2 regions of the Bacillus cihuensis genome follow, and region 2 is predicted to be linked to the other one. Evidence: riboswitches for the same ligand, from Rfam matches in the RefSeq annotation. Region 2 holds a riboswitch; the other holds the start of a gene.
The links. Region 2 has a riboswitch for thiamine pyrophosphate ahead of V179_RS0117940 (ABC transporter substrate-binding protein). Riboswitches for the same ligand answer to the same signal wherever they lie in the genome.

Region 1 (5,481 bases), on a different contig from region 2:
GAACAAGATCCGGTCATATGTCATCAAATGGATCAATTCATCAAGTATATCTCAATTGGCCTAAATAATATTATTAATCTGTATAACCCAGAAATATTAGTTATTAATTGTGAATTACTTCGTTTATATCCAAATGCTATCTCCGAAATTGAGTCCCAACTAAAGTCAACTGTTGGTCATTACCGTAAACTGCTAATATCAGAATTCGGAAAAAAGGCATGTATAATGGGTGCCTGTGCTTTAGTTATTAAGAACTTTTTCGACGTTTCAGATATATGTTTAAATATAGCTGATGAAGAAGGTTCATAAAGTGAAACTTCCATCAGTGGGGGGTTTTTCATCCCCCACTGATGGTTAATCCCGTTCTACTGTCGCTAAGACCTTCGCTTACGCTTCGTGCAATCGTTGAAAGGCTGGGAGAACAATCAGTTTTGGATTAGGTTATTCGAAGGATGAATTTGGTGGAGGTTTTTATCGTTCAAGGACTATTGAGGGCCCAACAAATATTACGATAGAAATATACAAGGTTTGTTTACAACTAATGAAGGAAGCTATCGAGGAAACACAGTTAGGCAGATATCTCTGTCCATTAGTAACTTGGTTGATGATTATGAAATGAAATTAGATTTATTTGAGCCAGACGGATGGAAAAACGAGAGCTTAGATATATAGTAGACAAGATTAGAAATAAATTTGGTGCCTCATCCCTGTTAAGAGCTGTATCATTTACAACCGCCGGAACTGCATTGCATCAGAGCAAGTTGGTTGGTGGACATAAAAAATAGCCCCTCTCAATTAAGATGAGGGCTTATTTTAATTCTTCTTATTTAAAATGAAGGAGGTCCTCAGCTCTTTTTTGAGCTTCAATTTATTTCTAGATCCTTCCTGAATTATTTTGCCCGATCGTATTATAATGTTAGCCAGTTGATTCTGATTGAGCATTTTTAATATCGATATATGACACTGTAAAACAGGGTAGGACGTATGGCCCACGGGACCATGATCCTGTACGTAAAACAGTTCATCCCCTACGTGTAGACATGTTTGAGGCTGGTTAGAAGATTCTCAAGTTTTTATACTTATACCAACATCTTACCTCTTCTACTAGTACAGTCATTTTATAATAATTTATTATGTTAATCCTAAATGTTCACGGAAGGTATGACCTTCATATTTCTTTCTGAAAATACCTCTTTTTTGCATTTCAGGAACAATTAGTTCAACAAAGTCTTCTAAACTACCGGGTAATGTAGGTGGCATAAGATTAAATCCGTCAGCCACACCAGCTTCAAACCAGACTTCCATCTGATCCACAATTTCGTCGGGTGTACCTATCAGCGTGTGATGTCCACCGCCTGCATTAAGATATCCTAATAATTCTCTTACTGTAGGTTGTGTATCATTAATAATTTCTAGTATCGTTTCGTAACGTCCAACTGGACCAGTAAATTCTTCTACTGGGGGTAATTGAGGTACTTCTTTATCAATTTCCCACTTAGAACAGTCTTGTTGAATAAAGAAACTCAACTGTTTTAAAGCTGTTTCAAGAGGTAATTGCTCATCTAATGCTGCTTTTTTGGCTAAAGCCTCTTCATGAGTATGACCTATATAGGTTACTAAGCCTGGAAATACTTTAATATGTCTATCGCTGTCTTCGCTTTGTTTAACTTGTTCATCTAATTTTTCACGAAATTTTTTTGCTTGCTTTAAGTTCCACGACACTGAATAGACTGCATCGGCATATTTTGCGGCTAATGCAATGCCTTGTTTAGATGCTCCTGCTTGCATTGATACTGGTTTACCTTGCGGACTTTTTGGCGTAGTGGATGGGCCATACACTTTAAAATGGGTACCAATGTGATTAAAAGGCTGAATGTTTGAAGGATTTATCAATTTTCTTTCTTCTCGATGATGTAGAAACTCATTACTGTCCCATGAAAGAAATAACTTATTCATTAAAGCAGCAAATTCATCTGCCTTCTCATAGCGTTTGTCATGAGAAGGTAGTTCTTCCATACTATGATTTAACGCCTCTAAATCAGTCATTGACGTAACAAGATTCCAACCAACACGTCCTTTTGTAATATGGTCTAAACTTAATAGTTGTCGTGAAGCTGTGAAAGGATTAGAAAAAGTACTTGAAATTGTTGAAACTAATCCCACATGATTTGTCACTTGAGAAATAGCAGTTAAATTGACTACCGGATCAAACCAAAATGCCGGCATATCACTAGAATCTTTACCTTGAAATGATTGATTATCAGCAAAGAATACTGCGTCAAAGTAACCCATTTCTGCTAACTGTGCTAAAGATTGGTAATAAGAAATGTCTCCAATACGTTCAACGCTTGAGTCAGGCATTAACCAAGCAGCTTGATGGTGTCCACAACCATACAGCAAAACACCTAGGTGCAGTTGTTTTTCTTTAGTTTTTGTCATTTGTTTACACCTCAAAATACATCATTATTAATTGTCTTGTATACTCCTTTTTTTGAAGGATTATCTATGTTAATTTAAGCTATTAGTTCATGGTCAAACCGCCATCTACTGTGAAATTTTGACCTGTAATACCGTTGGCATTTTCCGAAGATAAATAAGCGACCATGTTGGCTACATCTTGAGGTGTGGTCACCTTCTTCAATGGCGTTGATTGAGCAATTAAATCGAATACTTCTGGTGTTGTAACAGCACTTGCGTCAGTCGTTTTTAATAATCCACCTGAAACTACATTCGCTTTTATACCATATATCCCTAATTCAGAAGCGATATTACGTGTAAAACCGATTAATCCAGCTTTAGCTGTTGTATATTCGTGGTAGGGTACAACAGGATTTTGATATAAATTAGTACCTATACCTATAATACTCCCATTTTGCCGTTCAATAAATTGAGGTATGACGCTTTGAACTACATTAAATGATGCTTTTAAAGTACCATCTAGTTGTTTTTGATAATCATCCCAAGTGAGTTCTGTGAAGGGTTTCTGTTTGTTTGGATCAAATTTGAAGTCTACTAATGCATTGTTGACTACAACATCAATTTGACCAAAATATTCCGTTGCTTTTTTTATCAAGTTATCTACTTCTTTACGATTTGTTACATCAGCCCGAATTGCAATAGCATTCTCTTCACCAATCTCAGAAACGAGCTTCTCAGCAGCATCTTGGCTTTTATAGTAATTGATAACCACTTGAAATCCTTGTTGTGCCAATGTCTTTACAATAATTGCTCCTAAACCTCTACTACTACCAGTTACTAATACTGTTCTAGTCATCATAACAACTCCTATGTTTTTTAATTTTGATGAAACTTAAATAATAAAATGATAGATAAAATAAAAAATACGCAACCTTCCCATAGGAAAGTTGCGTAAAAACAAATAACTACATAGTAAGAATAAGGCACAATCGCTCTTTAAGTATGTATTAGAGTTTACACTTTCCTACGCTAGTTTCAGCTAGTTCAGGTTCAAAGGGTTTGAGGTAATCCTCATCTCAGTTAAATAACACCCCTAGTGCATATATTTAAGTTATATTCAATGTTATAGTTTTAAGAAATTTCTGTCAAGTAAATATGGCTAGTTAAAGTATTTCTATAACTTTGTTATATGGATCTCACGCATTTCTTTCACATATGTTCTGACAGTACTTTCCCTAATCACCAAGTCAGGATAACGCTTCAGGAGCCAATCTCTGATTTTTGCTGCACTAAGGTGCGGATACTCTTCCAGCCAGGCAATAATCCAGTCTCGATAAGATGCTAACTTTCTAGGTTTTCGATGAGGGCCTTCTAAAAGTTTTTTAGTCTCCTCAAATCATCTGTAAGTATTTATAGATCGTAGGTCGTGACACTTTAAGTTCTTTTGCGATTTGTGACTTTCTAAACTTTTGCACATACAATTGATGAATCTGTACATACAACATAAATTTCTCCTCCAAAATCCTCCCCTCAATAAAATAACATTTATTATTAGTTTACTAGAGTTTTAAATTGATGAAGCAAAAGTGTAAAATTCAGACTAGCGAAAACTATTAACTTCATTCTAGCGTTTACATCTACTTCTTTTTCATTAACTAGACCCATTAATCGAATAACTTAGAGCTTCTTTCACTTCCTAATAACCCCTTCTCTTTATTCCAGAAAATGGCCCGATTATTGAATAGATGACTCGCATTTCTCAATCAATTTCTTGTCCCTTTACAACAAACAAATTTTAAATGATCAAACTGTATATATAATTCACGTCCTTTGAATAGAACAGAAAGGCTACTTCTTCCATAATGCTGCTTATTTGTTGAGATTATGCAGATGTTTGTTACCCCGTTCTAAATTTAAACGAGGTAAAAATATAGTTGTTTTATTTTGATGTAAGATTCTTCACTAAACTAAAAAATATAACTATAAAGTCGTTAAAAAATCTATATTTTATTAAACAATAGCGCCCGACTGTGGAACAACTCATTACAGGAAGGCTGGCCTTGTAGAAGTAATTAAAGACCAAATCACATTTGCGATTTGGTCTTTAATTTCATCCTCTTTCCAAAAAATTATCTATTTAGTATTAACATTCCATCGATTTTTTTCAAGTGCAGCCTGTTCATTAACCACATCTTTTTTCAATTGCATAGATAGAATGAATCCTAAAAGCAAAAGTCCGCAGCAAAGCAGTAATGCAGACGGTATGCCTCCCATATGGTCAATCATCCAGCCGCCAAGTCCGGGTCCTGCCAGCTGTCCAACGGCAAAAAAGACCGTAGAGTAGCCTAATGCGATCGGAGCGTATGATTGATGAATCTGCTCTGTTGAAAGCGCCAGAATAAGTGAAAGCATGCCGACAATTGTACTGCCCCAAAGAAGCTGGCTGATGCCAAAGCCAATATATTCTGGATAAATGACTGGAAACACCATCGAAACAGCTCCAATAAACAGTGTAATAAGCAGCGATTTCTTCCGGCCGATTTTATCTGAAACCGCGCCCCATATTGGTCCGCTAAATATCGAGATAAAACCGCCTAACGCCATAATCCGGCCAGCAGAATAGCGGTCAAGATTCGCCTCTAACATAAAACTGAATAAGAAGCTTTGCGGGATTAAATAAGCAAAGCCAATCAATCCATAAATAATTGCTACAGTAAGGACCCCTTTATGCAAATAGACTTCACGGATTAAGGATCCGCTTTTTTGAGCCTTCTTGCGTAAAGGGACGGGAGGATCCCGCAGGATAAAGTAGGCACAAACGACAGACAGCAAGGAGATTATCCCATATAAAATCCACAGGCTGCGCCAGCCATTATTTGAAAACCATGCGGTAAAATACGGGATGAGCAAGCTTGATATAACAGTTCCCAAGCCTAATCCACTGAGAAGAAATCCGATCATCAGCCCTCTTTGCTTCGGAAACCAACCAACAACAATATTAACTAGTGGCGTATATGCAAACGCCGTTCCGATTCCAAGTAGCGCCATTCCTGCCAAACAAGC
Region 2 (5,481 bases):
CATTTAGAAAATGGTGGAGCCGTTCTGACAGCTGTTTCTACTCACTACTTCGGATCATTCGGAGGTCCAATACTAGGAATAATCGTATTAGGAGCATGTTTAACAACGAGTATCGGACTTATTACGGCATGTTCATCTTACTTCCATAAGTTATTTCCAAACATTTCTTACAAAATGTTCGCCGTTGTATTGTCTATTTTTAGTACGATTTTTGCTAATGTTGGTTTAATGAAGTTAATTAGTATATCTGTTCCTGTTCTTTCAGCGATTTATCCATTAGCAATCGCGTTAATCTTTTTAACTTTCTTACATTCATTCTTTAAAGGAAGACAAGAAGTTTATTTAGGCACGATGCTAATGACTTTTATTATTAGTTTATTCGATGGATTAAAAGCTGCAGGAGTGGAAATTAAAGTAATTAATGAGCTATTTACTGCTATTCTACCAGGCTATGAAGTAGGACTTGGCTGGATCAGTACTGCTATTATCGGCGGAGTATTAGGATATGTTATCAGTTTGTTAAGAAAAAAAATTAATCCTTACTCAGCTCAATTAGATTGATAGGGAAACTAGAAAAAGGAATTGCCAATCTAGATGATTCGCATGACGACCTAATCATTGTCTAATTCGTAAACAAAGGTTATCCCAATAGGGTAAAGACCTCACACTCTATACATCGTTTATCGTGTCACTTACGCGTGATTTAAACGATTTATAGTAGATGTGGGGTCTTTTGACTTTTTTGGTTTTGCAATATTCACTTTAACCCGTATTAAATGGCAGCAAAATCTTTTGGATGTTTCACATAATAAATCCAGATTCTAGAATGGATTATATACCATACAATTTAGTATGGGTTATTTTTGTGGGCAAAAATGACTCCGTTCGTTTCATTGTTTTATACATCCTAACAGAGTGAACTTTCGGGGATCGTTACAGTTACGGCATTTCAGCTATCGAATTCAATGTTTTTCTTTCCTATGGAACCAGTCCTTTTATTCTAGTGACTCTGCTACTCTGGAGGAGTCAGTAAAGTAGCAATTTCCTAGTTTCATCCATACTTGCTTCTTTGATTTAACCTTTACTAAACGTAAACAGTTGCTTATACTATTAATAATTAAAGTACATACGTTTATGAAACATAGTGAAAAAAAGTATACTATAATATATTTATGAGGTGGAGCAAATGCCAAACCTAGAGGATAAATTTTTTAATTGTGAAAAAGAACTGACTCTTTCTGTTATTGGTGGTAAATGGAAAATGTTGATATTGTGGCATTTAGGGAAAGAGGGCACTAAACGCTTTGGTGAACTGAAGGCGCTAATGCCAGGAATTACGCAACGAATGTTAGTGAATCAATTGCGTGAACTAGAGGATCATTTGATTATTCATCGCGAGGTCTATCCTGTTGTTCCTCCAAAAGTAGAATATTCTCTAACTGAGCATGGACGAAGCTTAATGCCGATTCTAGATTCTATGTATGAATGGGGTAAATATTATATAGAAAATGTGTTGGAAACGGGACCTGGAAAAGATAAGTCGATTGAATAGGCATAAGATTATCTCACTAAAACGTCCACGGTCGGCAAATTTATAGAAATGCTTTCAGTGGTTTTATGAAAATTCCTCCTCTTTTAAAAACACCTTATGCAAATGAAAACATACCTTAATATATAATAATACCGCCCGCATTTGTGGGCGGTATTATGTATGTCTAAGAACTAATTCATCTTGATTTACTTTTTAAACTAAATAATTCAGAAAGGTTGAGAAACAATAGAACAAAAGTTCATAGTAATCTTTAGCAGGAATGTGGATATTATTAGCGAATGTAGGTAATGTTGATAGATGGAAATTGCTAATTGGAGGCGAAGAGATGTTTAGTACAATTGAGGATTTCTTGACAAATTGGAAGCATGAAAGTGGATCTACACAAAAAATATTGAATGCGTTAACAGATGAATCATTAGCACAGGAAGTATCGCCTGAAGATCGCACACTTGGAAGGATTGCCTGGCATATCGTAACGACGCTTGATGAAATGATTGGACGTACAGGGCTTGTTTTTAATGCGGCTCGGCATGATGCGCCAGTACCGAAAACGGCGAGTGAAATAACTGAGGCATATCGCACATCAAGCGAAGAGATGGTCGCTTCGATTCGCGAACAATGGAATGACGAAACATTGAACGAAGAGAGAGAAATGTACGGGGAAATGTGGTCCATTAACACGGTGCTTGGATTATTAATTGGTCATCAAGCACATCATCGTGGCCAAATGACTGTACTCATGCGTCAGGCAGGTTTAACTGTTCCTGGTGTATACGGGCCGGCAAGGGAAGAGTGGGCAGCTTTTGGTGGACAAGCACCTGAAGTATAATCGTGTAAACAGAAATTGATTCTTAAAATTGGCTGTTATTAAATATAGCACGTAAAGAACACGTATGGGTTAGCGATGAAAAACCGCTTTTCATACGTGTTTTTATGTGGTGAAATCTAAATTGGATGAGGAATCTAGTGTTGTAACTGAGCGTAAATTGAAATAGGTATTTGGCTTTCCATTTAAATTTTACTAGATTAGTCTGCTCCACCGCCGCTGTCACCGCCACTATCACCATAATAACTTTCACTTGACGAGCTTCCAGTGGAGGGGGAAGATTTCGACCATTTCCATGTACTTTCCGAGTATCTGACTGGCTCTTCATCGTGATAGACCAGGTAAGTGAGGGGCAAGGTTTGAGCATATTCTAGCTCTGGTATTACTAAGCTTGCTATTTTCTGTTTAGGATGCTTGACTTGTAATAAAAGAATACGCGTCATTATTTTTTCAAGTTCGGATTCCGATAGATTAGTAGGCATGCCATCTCTATTGATTGCTTTTCTGAAAACCTGTCATTTCCACTTCAGGCGATGCCTCCTCGGCGCTGTGCGCCTGTGGGGTCTCCTTTTGACTCGCTTTTCTAAGCAGGAGTCTCACGCCTTCCGCTCCAGTCAACATATTGCCAAAATCAACAATGAGCTTTAACATCGCCCTTCTTTTTAAGCATAACTCTTGAAAAACCCCACCACCTATGGCAAAGTAATAAGGTAATGAAGCATAAAACGAATTAAATAATGAAACATGTAGGGGTACCAGTGTTGCTGGTTGAGACCGTATCCAATAGATACATACCCTTGGAACCTGATCTGGTTAAAACCAGCGTAGGGAACATATTTAAACAGGACTTATTTGTTATGATATGCACCCTAGGTATAAACCTACGGTGCTTTTTTGCGTAGCGCTATTCCTTAAACGTTTACATATCTTCCTCCTTGTTTCTTCGTTTTCTGCTTTGTAAAGACATATTTAAAGGAGGAATTGTGATGAAGAAATGGCTTGTATTACTATGTACGGTACTGATTCTTGCTGCTTGCGGGAATAGTCAGGACAATGGTTCAAAGGGAAATAATCAGGAGAAATTAAAGAAAGTCACTCTTGTTTTAGATTGGACGCCGAATACAAATCATACTGGTTTGTATGTCGCGAAGGAAAATGGGTATTTTGAAGAAGAGGGGTTGGATGTTGAAATCATAATGCCAGGTGAAGCGGGTGCTGACCAGCTTGTTGCTGCGGGGAAAGCAGACTTCGGAATAGGCTACCAGGAAGCTTTGACAGAAGCACGTGTGCAAGGAGTGCCATTAGTCTCTCTTGCTGCCATTATCCAACATAATACGTCTGGATTTGCTTCTCCAGTTGATAAAAAAATTACTTCACCGAAAGATTATGAAGGAAAGACGTATGGCGGTTGGGGAGCACCTGTAGAGAAGGCGGTACTTTCTTCTTTGATGAAACAGGAAAGTGGAGATGTGGAAAAAGTCGATTTTGTAAATATGGGAGATACGGACTTTTTTACAGCGGTGAAACGAGATATTGATTTTGCATGGATATACTATGGTTGGACAGGTATAGAAGCCGAGTTGCGTGGCGAGAAATTGAATATGCAATATGTGACAGACTACTCGAAAAAGCTAGATTACTATACACCCGTGCTCACAACTAGTGAGAATTTGATAAAAGAAGATCCCAAAACGGTTCGTTCTTTTGTAGCAGCAGTGTCCAAAGGATATCAATATGCGATTGAACATCCAGAAAAAGCAGCTGATATTTTAATTAAAGAAGTTCCTGATCTAGACTCGGAATTAGTAAAAGCTAGTCAAAAATGGTTATCACCCAAATATCAAGATGACGCTTCGAAATGGGGCGTTCAAGATCAAAAGGTTTGGGAAGACTATGCAAATTGGATGTATGAGAACGGTTTGCTTGAAAGTAAACTAGAGGCGAAGCGAGCGTTTACCAATGAATTTTTACCGAATTAAGGAGGAGAGCAACATGAGTGACTCATTAGTAAGCATTCAAATTATCCCGAAAACGAAAAATGGCGAAGATGTTATTCCTTACGTCGATGAAGCGATCGCTATTATTCATAACTCGGGTATTAAATATGAAGTGCACCCGCTTGAAACAACGATGGAAGGTAATTTGACAGAGATCTTTTCGGTTATCGAGAAAATGAATCAACGAATGATTGAGATTGGTAGCAGTAATGTGATATCCCAAGTGAAAATCCTTTATCAACCGAGCGGTGCATCTATGGAGAAACTGACAGAGAAATATCGCCCATGAACATTTGGCATAAGGGATGGCGACCAGTTTTGGTCCTCATCCTTTTGTTCGTCGTTTGGGAAGTGTCCTGTCGTCTTTTCGAAATACCGAGGTGGCTCCTACCTTCTCCCTCACAGATCGTATTAGAAGGTGCTGAAGGATGGTCGAATTATTATCACCACTTAACAGCGACAATCGGACTTACAATCTTGGGATTTTTAATTGGAGCAAGTGTAGGTATTGCAGTTGCTGTTGGGCTACATCTACTTCCTAGGCTCAGAGAAGCGGTTTATCCAATCATCATTCTCTCACAAAACGTTCCGATCATTGTGTTGGCTCCATTGCTCGTTATTTGGTTCGGCTTTGGTATCTTACCTAAGATCATTGTCATTACGCTTGTTTGTTTTTTTCCGATCACAGTGGCTACTTTGGATGGATTTAAGCAGACGAGCTCAGAGCTTTCGCATTATATGAAAATGGCAGGAGCTTCGAAGGGACAAATCTTTTGGAAGCTGGAATGGCCTTATGCGCTACCGTCTATCTTCTCAGGTTTGAAGATATCTGCTACATACAGTGTGATGGGGGCTGTTATTTCCGAATGGCTCGGGGCTAAAGAAGGAATAGGTGTCTATATGACCTTAGCATCGTCATCCTTTCGAACGGATCGCGTCTTTGTTGCGATCTTTTTGATCATGATATTGAGCTTGGTATTCTTTACTTTGATTGTATCGTTGGAACGGATGATTGTGAAGTGGAAGCCGAAAGGAGATGGCAAGGGGCGTGACTAAACTTTTAATCGAGAACATATCGAAATCATTTGGTGAAAATCAAGTACTGG

Region 1: it holds a riboswitch for thiamine pyrophosphate, as region 2 does, so the genes downstream of both, V179_RS0107225 (3-oxoacyl-ACP reductase) here and V179_RS0117940 (ABC transporter substrate-binding protein) in region 2, are expected to answer to the same signal.

Annotation. Positions count from the first base shown of each region.
Region 1 covers NZ_KI632495.1:298,624-304,104, reverse strand. Annotated here, with positions in the region: gene V179_RS0107235 (ROK family transcriptional regulator) at 1-309, shown strand, start outside; partial or broken gene V179_RS31580 (DinB/UmuC family translesion DNA polymerase) at 410-785, shown strand; gene V179_RS0107230 (LLM class flavin-dependent oxidoreductase) at 1,132-2,439, opposite strand; gene V179_RS0107225 (3-oxoacyl-ACP reductase) at 2,522-3,274, opposite strand; TPP riboswitch at 3,423-3,523, opposite strand; partial or broken gene V179_RS29800 (helix-turn-helix domain-containing protein) at 3,608-3,923, opposite strand; gene V179_RS0107210 (YbfB/YjiJ family MFS transporter) at 4,552-5,481, opposite strand, start outside.
Region 2 covers NZ_KI632496.1:22,045-27,525, forward strand. Annotated here, with positions in the region: gene brnQ (branched-chain amino acid transport system II carrier protein) at 1-561, shown strand, start outside; gene V179_RS0117920 (winged helix-turn-helix transcriptional regulator) at 1,187-1,552, shown strand; gene V179_RS0117925 (DinB family protein) at 1,878-2,381, shown strand; gene V179_RS0117930 (hypothetical protein) at 2,579-2,821, opposite strand; TPP riboswitch at 3,117-3,226, shown strand; gene V179_RS0117940 (ABC transporter substrate-binding protein) at 3,365-4,357, shown strand; gene V179_RS0117945 (thiamine-binding protein) at 4,371-4,664, shown strand; gene V179_RS0117950 (ABC transporter permease) at 4,661-5,431, shown strand; gene V179_RS0117955 (ABC transporter ATP-binding protein) at 5,424-5,481, shown strand, end outside.